Regions from separate parts of the Paenibacillus sp. 79R4 genome, predicted to be linked through region 2. Evidence: riboswitches for the same ligand, from Rfam matches in the RefSeq annotation. Region 2 holds a riboswitch; each other region holds the start of a gene.
The links. Region 2 has a riboswitch for cobalamin ahead of metE (5-methyltetrahydropteroyltriglutamate--homocysteine S-methyltransferase). Riboswitches for the same ligand answer to the same signal wherever they lie in the genome.

Region 1 (7,375 bases), on a different contig from region 2:
CGATCGCTTCCAGGGAAGAATCGGTTAAATAGCGCTTCACATCGCCGACGAACATCGTCTGCATCGAATCAAGCACGGCTAAGAGGCCGATGTTGATCTTGAAGGTGCGCTGTTCCTCAGGCTCAAGCAGCGGGAACTGCTGGGCATCTTTACTCATCGGGATTTCATCGGCAATCCAGTAATTGAGCAGCAGCACCTTGTACAGCTTATACATATGCGGCATACGGATGTCGTCCCAGTTCACAATACCGGAGCATTCGCCATTAATGATACGGGTTGATTTGTTGGGAGCCTTAGTGTTAAAGATCTCCTGTAATTGCAGTGTCATTTAGTCCATCTCCTAATATTAATAATCTTGCAAATCTATCAGTATCAAAAATAGGATTATGATGCGCAGGATTCGCACTCTTCAATAGTCAATGCACGGCTGCGGACATAATAAGTTGTCTTGATGCCAGCCTTCCAGGCATGCAGATGCAGCTCCAGGAATTCGGTTGCTTTGATGTCCGGGCGTACATAAAGGTTGAAACTTTGCGCTTGGTCGATATGGCGTTGACGGGCGCTGGCCATATTGATGGACCAGTGCTGATCGATCATGAACGCGGTCTTGTAATACCAGATCGTCTTCTCGGACAGGTCTGGAGCCGGGTTCGCGACTTTATAGGTTGTTTTCTCTTCATAGGAAAGAAGTTCATAAAGCGGATCGATGCTGGCGGTAGAGCCGGCAATGATTGAGGTCGATCCGTTAGGCGCGATAGCGAACATCCAGGCGTTGCGTACGCCGTTCTCATGGACTTGTCCCATCAGCTCTTTCCATTGCTCTGTTGTTACGAATTTGCCTTCACGCGAACCGTCAACATAACCACGGGAAGTAAAGTAATGTCCGTTATCCCAGTCCGAGCCTGTAAACTTCGGATAGCGGCCTTTTTCAATCGCCAGTTCCATACTTGATCTGATCAGCAGGTAGTTGATCTTCTCATATAGAGCATCGTTATATTGTACAGCCTCCTCGGATTCCCAGCGGATGCCCTCAAGTGCGAGCAGATGGTGCAAACCGAAGGTACCCAGCCCGATAGCACGGTATTGGCTGTTGGTATATTGTGCTTGAAGCACCTCAATATTATTAATGTCAATGACGTTATCCAGCATACGTGTCTGAATCGGTACGAGACGATCCAGGACTCCGGCAGGTACAGCACGTGCCAGGTGGATCGAGTTCAGGTTGCAGACAACGAAATCGCCAGGAATTTTAGAGATGACGATCCGGGTCTGGCCATCTTTGGTTACGAGTTCCTCTTGCTCAACGACTGTTGGCGATTGGTTCTGCATAATCTCCGTACATAGATTGGAGGAGTAGACCATACCGTGGTTCCGGTTCGGATTCGCACGGTTGACAGTATCGCGATAGAACATGTAAGGTGTTCCCGTCTCCAGCTGCGACTTCATAATTCGCTTCATAATGTCAATGGCCGGCATTGTGATCCGGGACAGGGTGGGGTGATCCACTGCTTCTTGATATTTCTCGCGGAATTCGCCCTTGCCGACTTCCTCATCATAGAAATCCTCCAAGCCCAGCGGACGTCCGTTTGCGTCCTTCCAGCCCATCGTCTTCTTCACTTCATGCGGGCAGAACAGATTCCACTCACCCCGGTTCTCTACAGCCTCCATGAACAAGTCAGGCAGACATACGCCATGGAAAATATCATGCGCGCGCATCCGCTCATCCCCGTTGTTAAGCTTCAGGTCGAGGAAGGAGAGAATATCTTTATGAAATACGTCAAGGTAGACGGCGATTGCGCCTTTGCGCGTGCCAAGCTGGTCTACGCTGACCGCGGTGTTGTTAAGCTGGCGAATCCAGGGGATGACGCCAGAGCTTGTGTTCTTGTGGCCGCGGATATCTGATCCACGGGCCCGGACTTTGCCGAGATAGACACCGATTCCGCCGCCCATCTTGCTGAGGCGAGCCACATCGGTATTGGAGTCGAAGATCCCTTCGAGGGAATCGTCAACGGTATCGATGAAGCAGCTGGAGAGCTGCCCGGCTACCTTCTTGCCGGCATTGGACATCGTTGGCGTTGCCGCGGTCATGTAAATATGGCTCATCGCCCAGTAGGCTTCTTTGACAAGCTCCATCCGTCTCTCTGCCGGTTCTTTATGCATCAAGTACATGGCAATGACCATGTAGCGTTCTTGCGGCAGCTCCATGGTGCGACCTTCAAAGTCAGCAGCCAGATAACGCTCGGATAGCGTAAGCAGCCCGATATAGTCGAACAGTAAATCACAGGATGGGTCAATTACCTCTCCAAGCTCGTCGATTTGTTCTTTAGTATAGTACTCTAGCAATTCTTCACGATAGATACCGCTCTTGCATAGGTCGGAGATCAGATGGTAGAACGAACCGTAAGGCTGATCCGGATAAGATTTATAGCGGCGGTTCACGGCGGCCTTCTTATACAGGGATGTCAGCAGGGCGCGGGCAGCGGCGAATTTCCACTCCGGCTCTTCCTTGGTCACGAGCTCAAGCGCAGACATCGTAAATGCACTGCTGATCTCCTCTCCGGTAACGACATCGCGTCTCAATTTGGATTGCACACCGCGCAGCAGGCGCTCCTTATCGATTTTGTTCAAGCCCTCCAGAATACGGTCGGCGTAGATGCCCAGACGCTCGCTGTCGAACGCCAGTTGGCGGTTATTAGGTTTGGTTACAAATGATGGCATGGAATATCCTCGCTTTCGTGATATAAGATCAGGCAGCAGCCAAAGCTGTGCGAAACTACAAAACTTGTTATTTAAAATTGCAAATAAACAGCGAAAAAAAGGGGCGCTGAGAGAGTATGTCGCGCCGGTTGGTATATATTTCACCATATTCACTGTGAGAAACATCACAGATTATCAATTATACAAGAAACGAGGTAGGCTAGAAAGAGTACAAGGGTTCCCAATCTATAACTTTTTGGGCTGCCAAGCTCTCTGGAATCCTTATAATACGCTGGTTAGAGCTGCCTCGATAGAGCAGAGAGGGGTCCCTTAAATTTTTTATAAATCTTCCATCGACAAGAACATCACAGCGTTCCAGCAGGCCAAATTCCGGGGTACCCGGCATCGCCAGCAGTTCTTCAAATGTATATCCTGTATATATCCAGATCGGAACCGGGCCAGCTTCCTGGCGCAATCGATCGATGAAATCATTGACCTCTTCAGCAGAGAAAAAGGGATCGCCGCCAAGAATAGAGACCCCGCTTAATAGAGGGTTATTTTTAATATCCGAGATAATCTCTGCCTGCCGTTCTTCTGTAAATGGTTCTCCATAATTGAAGTTCCACGTAGCCGGGCTGAAGCAGCCCGGACAACGGTGGCGGCATCCGCTGATGAAGATGGAGGCGCGCAGGCCTTCGCCTTCATTTATTGATTCCGGGTAATAACCGCAGATGTTCATATCCCGTGTTTCACCCGATCCCGAACCTCTGCCTGTTTAGCGGCGTTGAAGCGGGTCTGATAGTCTCCGGTCAAGTAGCCTGTTACCCGGCGCAGGCGACGGATATGCACATCATTCTCATGCTGACCGCAGGAAGGGCAGGTAGCTCCGATAATCCCCTCATAGCCGCAGGATGTGCAGCGGTCAATCGGATGGTTAATGCTGAAATAGCTGACTTGCTTGGATAACGCAAATTTTACAATGTTGATGAATGCAGCCGGATTATTGCGAGCATTCCCATCCAGCTCGATATAAGAGATAGCGCCGGCGTTGCAAAGATCATGGAACGGGGCTTCCAACTCAATTTTCTTCGCTGCACTTATGGTATAGTACACCGGGATGTGGAACGAATTGGTATAGTATTCACGGTCTACAATTTCAGCCACCTTGCCGTACACAGCCCGGTCACGCTTGGTAAACTTGCCGGACAGCCCTTCGGCAGGCGTTGCGAACAGCGTAATATTCAGATTGTGGCGCTCACTCTGCTCGTCGCAATATTTGCGCATATAAGAGATCAGGTCATAAGCTTTGCGATATACTTCCTCATCTTCGCCATGGTGCTTGCCGTACAATGCCTTCATGCATTCCGCGAGCCCGATGAATCCGATCGACAGGCTGCCGTGCTTGAGCAGGTCTCCAACCTGATCGTCAGGGGCGAGCTGCTCGCCACCTTCCCAGACGCCTTCGCGCATCATGAAATCGGAAGCTTTGGCCTTTTGGCGAGACTGAATCTCGAAGCGGTGCAGCAAGCCATCCGTTGCGATATCCATATAATGCTTCAGCTCGCGGTAGAAGCCGCGCTCATCGGCCTTTTTGCGCCGTCCCAGCGCGATACCGTGCTCCAGTCCAAGCTTGACGAGATTAATTGTATTAAAGGACAGATTGCCTTTGCCGGACAGATGGTTGCGTCCCAAGCGGTCGCTTAATACGCGAGTGCGGCATCCCATGGTTGCAAATTCCGTATCCGGATTGGTGGGGTCATAGTATTGCAGGTTGAGCGGCGCATCCAGGTTAGCGAAGTTGGGATACAGTCGTTTGGCCGAGCATTCTGCGGCCATCAGGAATAGATGATAGTTCGGATCTTCTTTATCCTGATTGATCCCTTGTTTGCATTTGAAAATTTGGATCGGGAAGACCGGTGTCTCACCGCTGCCCAGACCGCGCATCGTCGCCTTCAGCAGGGATTGGATGACCAATTGTCCCTCCGGAGAGGTGCAGGTCCCATAGTTGATGCTGGTGAACGGGATTTGTCCGCCCGCCCGGCTCGACATCGTATTCAAGTTATGAATCAGGCTCTCCGCAGCCTGTAAAGTTTCTGATTCGGTCTCCTTGGAGGCATATTTGAAAGTTCTCGGATATTGCTCCTGAAGGTCGCTGCGACTCATGGAGATTTCACCCAGGTCCGCCGCCTCGTCTCCTTCTTCAAAGTAGCCAAGCCCTTTGCGGAAATACTTCGCGAACGACTTCCTTACATAAGGGGCCAGATCGTGATCCAGTTTATTGGAGGAGACGCCGCCATACTGGGCATTTTGCTGGGATTGGAAAATGATCGCCACCAGCGCCATAGCTGTCATGATCGAATTAGGCGGACGAACGCTGCCATTTCCGGTGTTAAAGCCTTGAGCGAGCAGTTTATCAAATGGAATGAAGATGCAGTTCGTCGTGCCGATGGCATATTGATCCAGGTCATGCACATAGACGATATTGTCTTGAATAGCTTGTACCAGATGGTTAGGCATCACAAAGTGATTTGCATACCATTTGGCGTACTCACTGCCAAATTTGCTCATTTTGCCGGAGAAGCTCTCACCGTTCAGGTTTGCATTCTCGCGCAGTGCATCCAGGTTGGAGCTGGCAACAATTTCTTCCCCTAAATGAATCACCTCATCCAGCATTTGCTCCTGATCCGTATAAATTCGATTTAATAAAGCCATAACTAAGTGCTCCCCTCTAATTACTAGACATTCTAGACATATAAAAAGCATTTCCAACCTGCTTGAAGGTCGAAAATGCCCGATTGCGCTCCATCAAACACAGTACTCCTGTGCTCGGATAGTGTATAGCTGAAATAGTATGTAGCAGCTGCAAGCGGACACCTGCCTGATTCCTCGCAGGTCATTAGCGGTGTCATTGAAACAGGCAGGTCTCCTGGCTTCCGGGTTATTCAGTGGCGCCTTCCCACAGGCTTGCCTACCCGCAGTGGCATATTGCCGCCGAATCGCTTGTATCGCTTGTAGAGTGTGTTCAAAAAGTTCACTTTTTGATCAGCCATCGGTATCAAATCTTGAATTCAGCCGGGCTTTCCGGTGCTTGCGCAGGTATTGCCCGCGCCGCGCTCCTATTGCCTTTGGCTTCATCTAACCTTCTCGGTGTTGAAAACTGACCTTTTTGAACACTCACTTATAGAGGCTGTGAAGCCTCCCAAGCTTCCGGTCACAGTGGCGGGACCGCAGCGGATTTGCACCGCGCTTCCCTTTTAAGATCCGGTAGTATAAAATGCACCGAACCACCTGTTCATACTATATTTGGTTGTCTGGAATTGATCATAGCCCAATATGTTGTGTTTGTAAACAGGTCATAAGAAGGATTGACGAGTGAAAATTAACTGAAAAACAGGAGAAAGCAGATGTGATGCGGCGAGTCGGGGTCGAAAAAAATTGTGAACTTTTATGGACTGCACAGATGCTTGAATGAGTGATTATTGGAGAGAAGGGAGGGGATTCGACTGGCATCTACGAAACCGTCTCTAACGAAACTGGATAACGTTATTTGGACGAAAAAGCGGGACTGAAAAATGTAACGAAACTGGGTATCGCTATTTGGCCCAAAATAGTCGGTTTCAGCAGGTACAAGCCCAAATAACGATATGTAGTTTCGTTAAATTGAATTTGTGCTTTTTTTCGCGGCAATAGCGTTCAGTAGTTTCGTTAGAAGATCTGAGCAGAAATCCAGCGAATCGGAGTTTGAATTTCACCCGGGGTTGTGGTTAGAATAGAATTAATATGGAATAGAAAGGAAGTCTTGAAGATGGCGATAGCAGAAGTAACAGTTATTCCCGTTGGTACAGGAAGCACCAGTCTCAGTTCATATGTAGCCGAGCTGCAGCGCGTGTTGGAGAAGCAAACCGGCATTCAATATACACTGACCTCCATGAGCACGATTATTGAGGGGCAGCTTGAGGATATCTTTACCGCGATCCGGGCCCTTCATGAAGCACCATTCCAATCTGGGGCGATGCGCGTATCCACCTCGATCAAGATCGATGACCGCCGAGATAAAGTGAGCTCCTCTGAGCAGAAGCTGCGCTCCGTACGCGAGAAGCTTTAATCATTTTCCAGTCTTTGTGGTTGCATTTTTCCAAAAAAGCGGTATAATATTTTTTGTTTCTGAAATTCGAAGAGATTATGCTGATGTAGCTCAGCAGGTAGAGCAACGCACTCGTAATGCGTAGGTCGGTGGTTCGAATCCTCTCATCAGCATCCTTACTTTTTCAAGCGTGGCACGGTATCCGAAGTTCTCTGGGGCCGTGCCTTTTTGCGTAAAAAGCTTATGATCTACCGTTTTTCCACCCTTTACTCAAGTGAAGTGGTGTTTTACCATTGCGGGCTCTATCATAACTTGCACCAAAACGAGCGATAATTAAAAGTAAGAAGTAATTTTCCAGGAGGTTTGAAATGAAGAAGTTTATAGCCGGGGTCGTTGTGGGAGTACTGCTCTTCGGGATTGCATCCGTTCTCTCCAGCTCCATCAGGTCTCGAATGAATGTGCAAAAGGGGATTTATACCATTAAAAAAACAGACGGTACCTTGATATCGGAGGGCGCCGTGTTAGGTGGGATTGTTTATGCACCTGTTAGAGCGATGGCTGCAACATTCGGAGTTCCTTTAACCGTGGAGGGGA
Region 2 (7,375 bases):
GGACTATGAATATCATAGACGCCAAGGCCGATGCCAAGCGGATAAGTATGTTCCTCGAAGCTGCTGATCAGTTCTCCATGGCTGCGTGATGTCTCGATCGGGATTACATCGGCATCCAGAGCCTGGATCGAATCGATGATGTCCTGGAATTCACAGTAGCACATATGGGTATGAATTTGCGTCGTATCCTGCACCGAGCTTGTAGAAATCCGGAAAGCATTGACCGACCAATCCAGATATTCCTGCCAGTCCTCCCGTTTTAGAGGCAACCCTTCCCGCAGGGCAGGCTCATCCACCTGAATCATCTCGATCCCGGCTCTTTCCAGAGCTTCTACTTCCTTACGCAAGGCAAGGGCGATTTGATACGCAACATGCTTCCGCGGGATATCCGTCCGTACAAAGGACCAGTTCAATATAGTGATCGGTCCGGTCAACATACCTTTAACCGGCTTCGGTGTCAGCGATTGCGCATATTGTGTCTCTTTTACAGTCATCGGCTGACCGAATTCCACATCCCCGTAAATAATCGGCGGCTTCACGCAGCGCGTCCCATAGGACTGAACCCATCCCCCACGCGTAAAAGCAAATCCAGGCAGCTTCTCGCCGAAAAATTCAACCATGTCCGTACGTTCGAACTCTCCGTGCACGAGTACATCCAAACCGATATCTTCCTGAATTTGGATCCATTTATCAATTTCAGATTGAATATATTGATCGTATTGCTCCGTGGTCCATTCGCCTTTGCGCCATTTCTGCCGTGCCGAGCGCACTTCCTTGGTCTGCGGGAAGCTGCCGATGGTCGTCGTAGGAAGCAACGGCAGCTGCCATTTCTGCTCCTGCTTCACTCTGCGTGTGGTGAATTCGTTCTTCCGCACCGCGGGCTGCTGCAACGCCTGCTCCACACTACTGCGAACATGATGACGATTACGGACCGGGGCAGCAGACAATGCCTGAATGGACTGCTCATTCTCCGCGAATAAGGCAGGGATGGACAAGCTGCTGAACGATTCCTTGAGACTGGCGACTTCATCCAGCTTCTCTTCCGCAAAGGCCAGTGCATCCTTCAACAGCGGTTCCAGCTCCGTCTCCCCCTGCAGACTGACCGGTACATGCAGCAGGCTGCTCGCGGGCTGTACGATCACCTTTTCTGCCTGTGGAGCCAGCTCTACAATCTCATCCAGCAGCTGCCTCGCCGCTTTCAGATCACCGCGCCAAATGTTGCGTCCATCGATAACCCCGGCTCCAAGCACCTTGCCTGCCGGATAGCCAAATTCACGCAGCGCGGCAAGATTGCCCTCCAGACCGTGAACAAAATCCAAGCCAATCCCCTGTACCGGCAGAGCAATCACTTGCTGATATCCGGATACTGCAGCGAAGTAGGTTTGCAGCATGATGGAGATTCCCGGTACTTCCTGAGCGATCGTCTTGTAAATCAAATGAAGCTGCTGGATATCCTCAGCGGCTAGCTCCGTTACGAGAGCTGGTTCATCGATTTGTACCCAGGCTGCGCCTTCTGCCGCAAGCTCGCGCAGCACCTGAATATAGAGCGGCAGCAGCTTGTCGACCCAAGCACTGAACTCACCCTCCGCATATCCTTTGGACAATTTCAGGAACGTATACAAACCAAGCAATACGGGTCTGCCTTCCATTTGCAGGGCTTGCTTCGCTTCCCGGTACGCCTCCAGCGGATAATTTACAGTCAGCTTCGGCTCTCTGTCACCCAGCTCAGGTACAATATAGTGGTAATTTGTATTAAACCACTTGGTCATCTCGCTGGCCGCTGCCTGTTTATTTCCTCTGGCGATAGCATAATAAGTGTCTAGCGGTACCGCCCCGTCGGCATATTCGAATCGTGCCGGAATTAATCCGAACATTACCGCCGTATCCAGCACATGATCATAATAAGTAAACTCACCGACCGGAATAACATCGATTCCTTTGCTTTGCTGCGTACGCAAATTGTCCAGGCGGATCGCGGTTAGTCGTTCCCGCAGTTCAGGCTCCGCGATTTGCCCTGCCCAATAAGCCTCAATTGCTTTTTTCCATTCCCGATTTCGTCCGATTCTGGGATACCCAAGATTACCGCTTACGATTTTACCCAATTCAATCAACCTCCATAAATAATGTTTGATGGAATACACGTTTATAAATCCAGTCCAGTTTAAATAAAAAGAGGCCCCCTTTAAGCAATGCTAAAGAGAAACCTCTGTATAGATATACAATGGCAGTAATCTTTAACACCTCCCTATCTCCCGTAGGTAATGCAGTGTTGTCAGAATAGGCAGGTCTCCTGGCTCCAGATTCAACGTCTTCCTGCTGCCTTCCCGATGGGGTTCATCAGTGGCAAGAATCGCAACGGACTCCTCTGTTACAGTGGCGGGACCGCGCCGGCCTTGCACCGGACTTCCCTTTTAAGCTCCCAACAGAAGCACCTATTCCCACAAATATTAAGTTGAGAGGGCGCTCAAAATTCGCCTTTTTTGAACTCGATTTATTCTTAAATATCATCATACATGGCTTCGCGACACGATACAATCAGTAGTCTTATCGGAATTAACTATAACTAGTTATAATTGTCCTGAACCGCCTTTTGCAGCATGCCAATACAGCGATCGAGGTCGGTCTTTACCTGCTTCTTGTAAAGCTTGGCCTTATCCCGTCCCTCTTCCGTAAAATGGTACAGCACGATTTCCTGAAAATCCACGCTCGGATCATTTCCCTTCAGCTGCTTGGTCCGATACAGAACTCCCTCCTGCACCAGCTCATGCAACGCCCGGTAAATCTCGCTTAGCGGAGGCACGTACCCAAACGGCTGGAATTCCTCCTTCATTTCCTCCAGCATCTGATACCCATACCCGCGACGCTGCTCCACCTTCGTAATCAGGTATAACTTAATGTAAGCCCGCTGGGCAATCATAAAAGCCATGGGCGGTCACCTCCCTTTTGTTTCCAGTATATCGAACATATGAATTTTTCACAATAATGGACCTAATGGTCCTTTTTAAGTGGAATTAACGTTGCTAGAGCGTTGTATGGAGAGCAGTTAAAGTAAAAGTAACTAAGCAGCATGAATTTGATCTTCCTATTATGAATTTTTCATATACTGAAATTATATTATAAGGAGGTTGTTATCCCGCCTTGATTCCCCACTCTGGGGCAAGATAACCGGTTGTGAAATAAAAAACTAGGAGTTTGGAAGCTTAAACTTTTGTAGGAAAAAGAGTAAAATCAATATAATTGTTTAAAGTTGACACATCGTCTTTAAACGAAAGGGAGCTGTGGAATTGTGAACCGCTGGAACTATAAAAGGCTTAAGGAAGGTCCTTATTCAAGCGCGGGCATTTTCGGAGAGCAATACGCCTTTGAAATCCTTACAGGGATCTGCGATGTTCCCGAGTATTACCCCATTACCAAGGAAGAATTTGATACTTATGACGAGTGGAAAGAAAACTACGATAAAGTGGTAAGCGAGATCAAAAACAGGAAACTCATCTATAGCTCATATCGCGATTGGAGTGATAATAATCATGACGTTTGAACCGGAGAATACGCTTGAGGATATTTTAGTGAAGGCCGCAACCACCCCCTCTGCCCGAAATGATTTTTACAAGGAACTGATGGGCTCCAATATTTACACCATTCAATACGGTAGTGAACATGAGACGTACGAAGGAGTTCTACAAGAAGGTTCATCGATCCAGTTGTTAAATATTGAAATCAACCAGAAGCAATATATACCGATCTTCACTTCATTACGCCGTTTACAGGAGACCATTGACCAGGAAGTTCAGTATTGTTCAATGAATGCTGTGGATTTCTTTCAATTAACGCGTGGTGCTGATGTATTTCTAAATCCAACTTCGAGCTATGGAAAAGAATTTACGGCAGCAGAAATAGCGTCCATTTTAGATGGATCTATTTTTGCCTCTTCCCAGCAATATGAAGTTCAGCAAGAGACTGAGGTTATGATCGGACAACCGGCCGTTAATCCCAAAGAGCTTCTTGAAGCGCTAGGCAAACTATTTGCGGATATGAAAGAAGTAAGGCTCGCGTATCATGCGCATTTCTTCAATCCACAGGTGGATGAGAAGCCACACACACTCATTGCTCTTGAAGCAAATGGCAACATAGATGAGATTGTAGCTAAAGCGGGTATGGTGGCAAATTCCGTACATGTTCCTGACCCACCCGTTACATTTATTCAGTTGGATGGATCCTCGGGATTGGAAGATTATTTTAAGTCCAATGTTAAGCCTTTTTACAAAAAAAGAGTTTTTGGGCTGTTCTAGTATTCCTTATGCGTGTAATACCCGTTTCGCTGAGGCTACAGGCCCGCTCTAGATCCACCCTTGCTCCATCGCGTAACGCGTCAACTGTACCCGATTCTCCAGATGCAGCTTGTGCATAATGTTCTTCAGATGATTTTTTACCGTCTGATCGGAAATGTCGAGTGCCTTGGCAATCTCCCGGTTCGTCATCCCTCGGGCAACCCAATCGAGTATCTCACGTTCACGATTCGTGAGGGGATGGTGACCGGTCTGGTCCGGCTTCTGCAACGAAAACTCCTGTAAAATACGTAAAGCCAGCTCACTTGTCATCGGCGCTTCTTCACTAGCCACTGCGCGAAGGTATTCGAGCCAAATGCCCGGCTCAAGATTTTTCAGCAAATAGCCCTGCGCGCCCTGCTTCAATGCCTCAAATAGATAAGCCACATTATCGGAAACGGTGACAAGCACAATTTTCACATACGGAAACTTCAGCTTGATCTCCCTCGTCGTTGCAAGTCCGTCCTGACCGGGGAGATGAATGTCTAGGAGAATAAGATCTGGCATCCACATTTCCGTCTGTAAGACTGCCTCCTCCCCGCTCTCCGCAAATCCGATGATTTCAAAGCTCTCATCCTCCGAAAGGATGTCACTAATCGCCTCGCGGGCGTGAGGATGATCATCAACGATCAATACGCGTGTTCTCATGGTTTCTATATCCTCCTTGGATCATAATACAGGTTTCTCCCGACATCGACTCTACGGTCAAGTTCCAACACATCTGCTCGGCTCGCTGCTTAATGATCCGCAGTCCATACCGCTCCGGCGATAGTTCTCCTACTGTAAAGCCATTCCCCCGGTCGATAATGCTCACTTGAAAAGCTGCTTCCAGTTCTCTTCCCTGCACAAAGATCTCCTGCACAGCGGCATGCTTGCTGGCGTTCACGATCGCCTCCCGGATACAAGCAAGCAGCTCCAGCTTCTCCTTGGCTGACCATCGCTCCTCGGTCAGCGTCCAATCCAGATGCAGCCCCAGTTGATACTCATCAGCAATCTGCTGAATTCGCTCCGGAAATAAGAGCTGATTCCCTTCCGCGTCAATATCTGGCGGCAGCTTCAAGTCGGATATCGCCTGCCTGACATAGCGGTTAACGTCTTGGATTGTCGTTCGGAGCTCGTTTAAATCCGCTGCCTCGCCGCTGGAATTCTGTCTTTTCTCCGCCCGATCCACTTTGACAGACAGCAGGAACAAAGATTGCGCGATGCCATCATGCAGCTCTCTGGCCAACTGCTCCCGCTCTTCCCAGCTCGCCTTATGGGCCCGCTCCTTCTGGAGTTCCTCCTGCATGCTCTCCAGCTTGCGGAACCATTTATACTGCAAAGTCACGCTAATCATAAACAGCAGCACAGGGGTCAAGTAATTGCCTGTATCCATCGATAAATACGGCATCAGAAATTGATGTCGGACATATTCCCAAATCCCGATCAGTAGCGTCGGGACAATCAAGATCATCCATTTTAGCTGTCGATACGACATGCTGCACCTCCGAGACTTCATTTATAGGGCTCGTCCGCCTGCCAACATATTATAAGCTATTATGCTATGTTGAGCATAAATCCAGGCAAAATAAAACCGCCCGGGTTTGGGCGGTATGGAATTTAGTAATTATAAACTCGCCGCAGAATGGTGATGCTCCTTCTTCTCCTCTTCTTCATACATCCGAATACTGATCGCCATCCCCATGCAAATCATATTAATGACTAGCGAGGTTCCGCCATAACTGATAAATGGCAGCGTAATTCCGGTCAGTGGCATCAGCCCGATAAACATCCCGATATTCTCAAAGATTTGATAGAGGAGCATGGACACAATCCCTACGATCAGATAGGGCCCGGCCCGTTCCTTGCATTCCAGTGATATCAATATCAAGCGATGGATGAGCACAAAATACAACAGCAGCACGACTGAGCTGCCGACAAAGCCGAATTCTTCAGCGATTACGACGAATATCGAATCTGAATAAGTAAAAGGGACCCGCTCGGACTGCACGTTCTCCCCCTGCATGTAACCCTCACCGCTCATACCGCCGGCAGCGATCGCCATCTTGGCATTTCTCGTATGATAAGCCGCGTCATCCGTAGCCACCTCTGGCATCAGCCAAGGGTCAATCCGATTGATCCAGTGCTGGCGGCCGATATCGACGAGAAATTGCTGAATCTCATCATGATGTTCCTTATACGCCCCGATTCCCCCGATGACCGCTCCAACTAATAGGACTGCAGCTAGAAAGGCATGGGTGTATTTAATATTTCCAATCCACAGCATACCACCAAGTATGACAAGATAACTTAATGCGTTCCCGAGATCATTCTGTACCATAACTACGGCAAAGGGAATGAAAGTAATGAGACACATCGGCAGGACATCTTGCCAGAATCCCAGCTTAGGCTTCTGCTTGCGAAATAGGAAATAACTTAGGAACAGCACTAGAGGCAGCTTGAAAAATTCAGCAGGCTGGAAGCTCATCCCAACCACCGGGATCGTCATCCATCCTGTGGCGTTATGATAGGTGTTCCCGATAAAATTGACGAGTACCAGCAGACCAAGTCCAAGTAAGTAAATATAAGGCGCCAATTTGAGCAGAATCCGATAGTTGACCAGGGAGATAACCGCCAGAACAAAAAAACCAAAAATATAATATTTCAGCATTTGCATATGGTATCCCTGATACGCCGTGTTCATGGTTGCACTATACAGAACGGTGATGCTGATGCCCATAAATAGCAGCAAAATGAACAGAATGACGAAGTCAAATCTTTTTAACCTGTCTAGTATAAACATGGCTTCACATCTTCACTTTGGATTTGGACAAGCTGCTCTTACCAAGCTGACAATTCGGCAAATTCTTTGCATTCATATTATCATAATTCATACATCGAAGGAATGATCTGGAATTGGAGATCAACAAAAAAACAGGACAGATCGCAAATGATCTGCCCTGTAAGTAAACGAAGGTTAACCCGAATTCATATTATAGCATCTTATTGATTTCGTCCTTAATCGCTTCGGATTTCGGACCGAATACAACCTGAACTGCGCCTTGACCGAG
Region 3 (7,375 bases), on a different contig from region 2:
TACTAGTTTCCTTACGCAGCAATAACTGGGGCTCTCCGTGATCGGGGTGAGCAACGATATGAGACTGCACCTGAAATACCGCTTCAATCAATTCAGAATTAATAATTTCCGCAGGTGAACCTTCTGACACAATTTTCCCCTGATGAAGCACAAGCAAATGGTCGCAATACAGCGCGGCCAGATTGAGATCATGCATGACCGATACGACCGTCAAGCCCGCTTCACGCTGCCAGCTGGCGACCAGCTCCATAAACTGTGTCTGATGTCGGATATCCAGATAAGTCGTTGGCTCATCGAGCAGGACGATCTCAGGCTGCTGGGCCATCACTTTGCCCAAGGCCACCCGCTGCCGCTGTCCGCCGCTTAATACATGAAGCGGCCGATGAGCCAGAGCATTCAGCTCAAGCTTATCCATAATACCGTCCATTAGTTGCCGAGCGGCTTCACTATCTTCTCTGCCGCGCCAATTCTGGAACGGAAACCGCCCCATCTCAATCACTTCCCGGACAGGATAGGCTACTGCCGGAAGCCCATCCTGCTGCAAAACCGCCAGCTTGCGCGACAGCTCCTTGCGCCCGTATTCGGCAATCAGCCTGCCATCCAGGCTGATCTCGCCGCGGTTCGGCTTCTCTACTCCGGACAAGAGGCTGATCAACGTTGATTTCCCGCTGCCATTTGGACCGATGATGCCCCAGAACTGCCCGCGTTGGACCCGCCAGTTTATATCCTCAAGTACGGACAAACTTCCATATGATTTATCAATATGCCGCACTTCAATCAACGCATCTCCACCTCTCTTTCCTTCTTCTTGCGATACAGCAAGTAAGCGAAGAAAGGCGCCCCTACGAAGGCTGTGACAATTCCCAACGGTATCTCGATTGGCGCCAGCAGCGAACGCGCTGCCAGATCGCTCCACATCATGAAGATGCCCCCGCCAAGCGCGGAGAGCGGAATAATCAGGCGATAATCAGGACCCGTAATCAGGCGAATAATATGCGGTACGACCAGGCCGACAAAGCCAATCACTCCGGATACCGAGACAGCCGCTGCCGTGAGCAGCGTGGCCACGAACAACACCGATAACTTGGTAAATTCCACATTGAGTCCCGTATGGGTGGCTTGTCGCTCGCCAAGCGCGAGCAAATTCAGCGTCCTGGCCCGACTCCAGAGATAAATGAACCCCAGCGCCAAATATGGCAGCAGGATGGCCGTATACGACCATCCTCGCAAGCTTAAGGAGCCCATCGTCCAATATAAAATTTCATTCACCGTCTTCTTCGACATCGCTGTCAGAAAGGAGACGACAGCCCCGAGGAAAGACTGCATCACAACGCCTGATAGAATCAAATTCTCGATCGGTATTTTCCCGTTCTCCCGAGCCAGCCACATCACGATCCATAACGTTAAAGATCCTGTTAAAAATGCAACAGCCGGCAGTGTGAACACTCCGATTACGGAGTACTGCCAGCCAAGAAAGATTAATACTGCGGCCCCTAGCGCTGAGCCCGATGACACGCCAAGTGTAAATGGATCGGAGAGCGGATTGCGCAGTACTCCCTGAAAAGCAGAGCCCGCTACCGCGAGCGAAGCGCCGACCAGCAGGCCCAGCATCACTCGCGGAAGGCGAACCTTCATAACAATCTGTTCAGAAGCCATGCTCCAATCCGGAGTAATATGATCGCCAACCCACGGAATATGATGCGCGAGAATGGCGATAATCTCTCCGGCCGGCAAATATACCGAGCCAACCCCGATACAGATCAAGACGGTGATTGCGAGCAAAGCAAGACCTATGATTCCGTATCCGGCCAGCTTCGTCCTCATGGCTGCATCAATTCCGGATAGATCGCTTTGGCCACTTCAATCAGTCCTTGCGTTACGCGTGGGCCCGGACGGCTAAGCAAATTATCATCCAGTCCGATAACCTGATCATTTTTCACAGCCGTAATTTGATCCCAGCCGCTGCGTCCTTTTACAATCTCGGCCAAGGTCTTGTCATTTTCAATTACGCTCTTGGCATACAGAATCACATCAGGATTTGCCTTGATGATATTCTCTTCGTTGATCTGGCTCCAGCCTTCTATATCGGAAGCAACGTTAACGCCTCCGGCGAGCGTAATCATCTCGTCCATAAACTCGCCTTTACCAACAGTCCAGCCTGGCGAGAACTCGATATATACTTTTTTCTTATCTTCTTCTTTAACCGATTTTACGGCTTCTGTTACTTGGTTCAGCTCATCCTGCATCTGCTTTACAACTTGCTCCGCCTCAGCTTGATGATCCGTAATTTGTCCAATCATCTTAATATGGTCCATTACGTTATTCACTGTCTTCGGATTGGATTTAAATACTTTAATCCCGAGATCAGTCAAGCTCTTGATCGTCTCTTCCTTGATCATCGTCCCTGTTACAACGACAAGATCCGGTTCAGCCGCTACAACGGATTCTACATTAACTTGGAAGCCGCCCATCTTCGGCTTGGACAACGCGGCTTCCGGGTAATCATCATTATCGGAGACGCCGACAATCTGCTCGTCCAGACCGATTGCGAACAAACCTTCCGTTTCCGAAGGAGACAAGGAGACAATCTTCTGCGGAGCCGCGTCAAATGTAACCTCCGTGCCGAAATCATCCTTTACCGTAAGCGGGTAGGCCGTATGCTGTGCTTCCCCTGCATTTCCGCTATTGTTGCTCTGTTCAACAGCCTGATTCGTGCTGTTATTTGCCGCCCCGTTCGCAGCATTATTCGTTGAATCATTGGTGCCACATCCTGCAACGACCATAATGACGAGCGTCAGTAGGGCGGCCGCCCATATTTTTCTCCAGTTCTTCAAGTTTTCCCTCTCCTTTTGAATAATTTTTTGTTCTTGCTTTTGTTCTTGCTTTTGTTCTTGCTTTTGTTCTTGCTTTTGTTCTTGCTTTTGTTCTTGCTTTTGTTCTTGCTTTTGTTCTTGCTTTTGTTCTTGCACGCCATTGCTTATGCTTGGAGTCCTTGCAAGTGGTGTTCAAAAAGGTCGCCTTTCAGCACCGAGGCTCCTGCTTCCGGCAGGATTTTTTAATTTCTGATCAAAAGCGGACTTTTTGAAACTACTACAACAAAAAGAAAACCCGATCCGATAGGATGGGTTACGTCTACAAAGTATTATGTCTGATCCGGACAGAACAAGTAACCTCCATACGCAGATCAGCATCTTTAGCTTAGCAGAACGCCATCCTTTCCTCGAAGGACCGTCTCATATACTCGCGGCAGGTCTCCTGACTTACAGGTTAAGACTTGAAGCCCGCCTTCCCATCAACTTGAGCGCTGACAGTGGCAAATTAGGCTTCGTTCCTGTTTACAGTGGCGGGACCGCGCCGGACTTGCACCGGCTTCCCTTTTCACCCGAGCGTATGGCGTCATGCGCCGCTAACTCAGGACCAGCAAGTATTTTTATTCAATTAATCAGCTCGAAGCAAGGCTATCTTCTCTATTGGATTATAGGGGAAAAGAAGATTGAACACAATATCCAGAGCCGTTCATATAGCTCTATCTACTGCAGCAATTCTGCATTAAGATGGCCTTAACCCCCCTCACTCGCTCCTGCACAGCCATACATTGCGAATAAATGAACCTTTCAAGATTTTCCCTTGATCCATTACCGTCAGACCGGCCTCGCGAATCTCCTCCTCAAGCGGCTCTGAAGAGACAATCACCGAACGGATGCTAATTCGCTTCAGACTCGTAAGCATCCTAATCCGTTCATCTCGTGGAAGCACCGAACAGAGATTATAGGGCATATCAAGAACCGCGGCGTCGTAATGTTCAGTTATGTCGTTCATATCACCGATCTCTACCAAGCCTTTCGACTCATAGCCAAAATGGTGCAAATTCACACGTGCGCCCTTAATCGCCAGCGGATTAATATCCCGACCGACCATGTCGATCCCCATCGACAACGCCTCGATCAGCACATTGCCCATGCCGCAGCAGGGATCGATCAACCGCAAGCCATCCGGTTGAGGAGCCGCGATATTAACTAATGCGCGAGCAACTGCGGTGCTGAGTCCTGTCGAGTAATTTTGCGGCTTATGCTTATGCTCCAGCCAGACTGAACGTGCCGGATGACAGACCCCCAGCGTCCAGCGCCCGTGATGAGAGAGCAAGCCATAGATCAGATCCGGCGTACGCATCTCCGCCTTGCCGCGAATCACACTCCCAACCTGACGCTCCATCTGCCGCTGCTCGTCAAAGCTGCGCGGATCACCATTTTTGATATATTTTACTTTAAATGTCCTATCCTGAAGCTCCAGCTCAGCTGCCTGCCGCAGCAGTTCCTCCCAAGAAACCTCGCTAATCCATACATCCATCCTCAGCGACAGATAAGGACTGCGGCTCGGATCGATTACAATGGACGTATCCACAAATGGATACGGTCCAACAGGATCAACAGCATATCCAAATAGCGCCTGAAGCTCCATCCTGCACAGATCACGCTCTGTCTCATGACAGGCAAAAGGGTAAATATATCGGCTGGAACTCTCCATTTGCTGCATCAAATCTCTCATTCCTCTTTTGACCAATTGAATTCCTCAGAGCACCATCATACCCCTTTTCCCCGCAAAAAGAAAAGCTAGAGACTAACCCGCGATGGCCTCATACGCTGTAACATTCGAATCTCGATAAGATAATCGTAATTGAGCGCACTTATAAGGTCGTCCATAGGTTTCTTCTCCTTGTTAAAGGCTGGATTTCCCTTGCAAGAGCCTCATACACTGTAACTCTTGAATTTTAATAAGATAAGCTGTAAACAGGGCTCATGTATGAGATCGATCATAGGTATCTGTACATTGTTAAAATCTATAACCTGCCTCCGCGATGGCCTCATACGCTGTAACCTTCGAATCTCGATAAGATAATCGTAGTTGAGCGCATATATTAGGTGGTTCCTTGAGTATCTGCTCTTTGTCCTAAGAACCTAACGGAAATGAGGTGCGCTATTTGAACAAAAAAGCGATTTTAGAAAATCTAACGGAAATGAGCGACCTTATTAGGGGGAATTTCTACGAAATTGATTGTTTTATCAACAAATAGCGGAACCCCTTTCCGTTACAATTTAATAGGGGTCAAATTAGGGGAAATAGAGGCTGTGAGTTCCGTTAGAACAATCTGATATCCGACAACCAGCAGTCCGACAATCCCACAACCCAACAAGTCAGCAATCCGACTATCTAACAAGCCAACAAGTCAACTAACCAACTAACCAACAGTCCTGCAATCTATCAATTCAATTAACCAACTAACCGGCAGTCCTACAATCTATCAATTCAACAATCTAACAAATCAATGATCCAACCAGCCCACAAGCCGATAGTCTAACGATCCAGCGATCCGACAGGCCAACCATCCATAAATTTATAGATTCAACAAGCCAACAGTCCCACAGCCCTGCTGCCCTACCGCCCAGCAATCTAACGGCCCAAAAGCTAATAACTCAACAGATAACACCCAACAGCTAATCCAATAAGCTGATAAGGCAAACCGTGGGGTCGACCGACCACCGTCATGCAGCAAAGGACCGCGCGCAGTCCCCTGCGCGCAGTGCGAAAAAGGACTCCATAGACGCATAAGAAGAGGCCGCGTAACGCAAGTTACGAGACCTCTTCTTATAACTCTTCTATAAATATCTGCCTATCGGCGCACAGGCGCTAAGCTGATCACGCCATAACGACCCAGCACTTTGCGGCCGAACAGGCCAAACAGGCGATCGGTTATAAAGCCCATCAGGCCCAGACTGATCAGACCAACGAAAATCCAGTCTGTCCGGAAGAATAAGCGCGAGTTCCAGATCAGGAAGCCTACGCCTTCGTTCGAGGCAATCATCTCTGCCCCGACAATGGCCATATAGGAGGTGCCCATGGCTAGGCGTACACCGGTGAACATATACGGCGCGGTTGCCGGAATGATGACATAGCGGACGATCTGCCATTCGGATGCCCCCATACTGCGGGCTGCGCGGATCTTATCCTCTTCAACGGCCAGCACCCCGGTCAAGGTGTTCATAATGACGATAAATAGAGTCGCATATAGAATCAGAGCGATCTTGGATTGCTCGCCGATTCCGAACCAGACGAGGAACAAAGTAATAAAAGCGATCGGCGGAATGAACCGGATAAAATTGAGAAAAGGTTCTGCGAAGGAACGGATCGCTGCAACCTTCCCAATAAGCAGGCCCAGTGGAATCGCGATTAAGCTGCCAAGCGCCCAGCCTGTAAATACCCGGTAAAAGCTGATGCCGATATATTGCAAAAGCGACCCGTCCTGCAGCAGCTCCCGGGCCCCAGCCGCCGTATCAAGCGGACCAGGGATCACCTCCGGGCCGTACAGCAGTGAGCCCGTTTCCCAGGCCGCCAGAGCGAATATCCAAATCAACAGGAGGCTAATGCCTTTACTTCTCCATTTGCGCATATATCTCCCTCCTATTCCTCGAAATGCGACTGAATCAGATGGTAATATTCATAAAATTCCGCAGCAGTCACATCGCGTGGATAAGAGAGCGGAATCTCGTAAATCTGCGAGATGTGCGAGGAGGGTCCCGGCGACATGATGCCAATCCTTCCGCCGAGCAAAATTGCTTCCTGAATATCATGGGTCACGAATACAATCGTCTTGTTCGTCTGCTGCCAGATTCGGACAAGCTCTTTTTGCATCGTGCGACGCGTCATCGCATCAAGTGCACCGAAGGGCTCATCCATAAGCAGAATCTCGGGATCATTGGCGAGTACGCGGGCCAGCTGGACCCGCTGCTTCATCCCGCCCGACAGTTCCTTCGGGAACTTGTCACTATGACCGTTCAACCCTACAAGCCCGGTATAGTAATCACTAATTTCCCGGCGCTTCTGCGGGGGCACCTTTTTCATCTTCAGGCCAAATTCGATATTTTGCCGCACGGTTAACCAAGGGAACAACGAAGAATCCGCCTGTTGGAACACAACCGCGCGATCGCGGTCCGGCTTGTGAATATCCTTGCCCCCGACCCGCAGGCTTCCGCCCGTCTTAGAGACGAATCCGGCTATCATGTTCAGCAATGTAGATTTGCCGCACCCGCTTGGGCCAAGTAATATAAAAAATTCACCGCCGCGAATTACAAGATTTACATCCTTGATAATGTAATGAAGCTCCCCGATACCGCCTTCGTTATAGCTCTTATTCAGTTGCTCGATCGTTATGGTATGAATCGGCTTGGCTGCGGACATACTCAAATCCCTCCTTAAGGCGTGTAAGCTTCGCGATCCGGCAATGCCTCCCGTAAAAACTGCAAATCGATCTTATCCGTCAGATTGAAATCTTGCTGGATAATGCTATTTTCGACCATATATTTTTTCTGCCGCTCCAGAC

Region 1: linked by a shared signal. The riboswitch ahead of DMN77_RS22845 (anaerobic ribonucleoside triphosphate reductase) and the one ahead of metE (5-methyltetrahydropteroyltriglutamate--homocysteine S-methyltransferase) in region 2 are both predicted to bind cobalamin.
Region 3: linked by a shared signal. The riboswitch ahead of DMN77_RS11570 (ABC transporter substrate-binding protein) and the one ahead of metE (5-methyltetrahydropteroyltriglutamate--homocysteine S-methyltransferase) in region 2 are both predicted to bind cobalamin.

Annotation. Positions count from the first base shown of each region.
Region 1 is NZ_QJOT01000026.1:39,497-46,871, reverse strand. Features, by position in the region: gene DMN77_RS22860 (ribonucleotide-diphosphate reductase subunit beta) at 1-322, opposite strand, end outside; gene DMN77_RS22855 (ribonucleoside-diphosphate reductase subunit alpha) at 385-2,718, opposite strand; gene nrdG (anaerobic ribonucleoside-triphosphate reductase activating protein) at 2,918-3,436, opposite strand; gene DMN77_RS22845 (anaerobic ribonucleoside triphosphate reductase) at 3,433-5,409, opposite strand; cobalamin riboswitch at 5,772-5,996, opposite strand; gene DMN77_RS22840 (MTH1187 family thiamine-binding protein) at 6,503-6,802, shown strand; tRNA gene DMN77_RS22835 (tRNA-Thr) at 6,882-6,954, shown strand; gene DMN77_RS22830 (hypothetical protein) at 7,150-7,375, shown strand, end outside.
Region 2 is NZ_QJOT01000002.1:175,396-182,770, reverse strand. Features, by position in the region: gene metE (5-methyltetrahydropteroyltriglutamate--homocysteine S-methyltransferase) at 1-2,102, opposite strand, end outside; cobalamin riboswitch at 2,264-2,451, opposite strand; gene DMN77_RS02825 (replication termination protein) at 2,564-2,926, opposite strand; gene DMN77_RS02820 (hypothetical protein) at 3,287-3,538, shown strand; gene DMN77_RS02815 (enhanced serine sensitivity protein SseB C-terminal domain-containing protein) at 3,528-4,289, shown strand; gene DMN77_RS02810 (response regulator) at 4,338-4,973, opposite strand; gene DMN77_RS02805 (sensor histidine kinase) at 4,948-5,802, opposite strand; gene DMN77_RS02800 (FtsW/RodA/SpoVE family cell cycle protein) at 5,932-7,101, opposite strand; gene DMN77_RS02795 (PTS transporter subunit EIIC) at 7,298-7,375, opposite strand, start outside.
Region 3 is NZ_QJOT01000007.1:85,429-92,803, reverse strand. Features, by position in the region: gene DMN77_RS11580 (ABC transporter ATP-binding protein) at 1-772, opposite strand, end outside; gene DMN77_RS11575 (FecCD family ABC transporter permease) at 778-1,824, opposite strand; gene DMN77_RS11570 (ABC transporter substrate-binding protein) at 1,821-2,834, opposite strand; cobalamin riboswitch at 3,229-3,438, opposite strand; gene DMN77_RS11565 (TRM11 family SAM-dependent methyltransferase) at 3,571-4,533, opposite strand; gene DMN77_RS11560 (ABC transporter permease) at 5,669-6,445, opposite strand; gene DMN77_RS11555 (ABC transporter ATP-binding protein) at 6,457-7,233, opposite strand; gene DMN77_RS11550 (ABC transporter substrate-binding protein) at 7,248-7,375, opposite strand, start outside.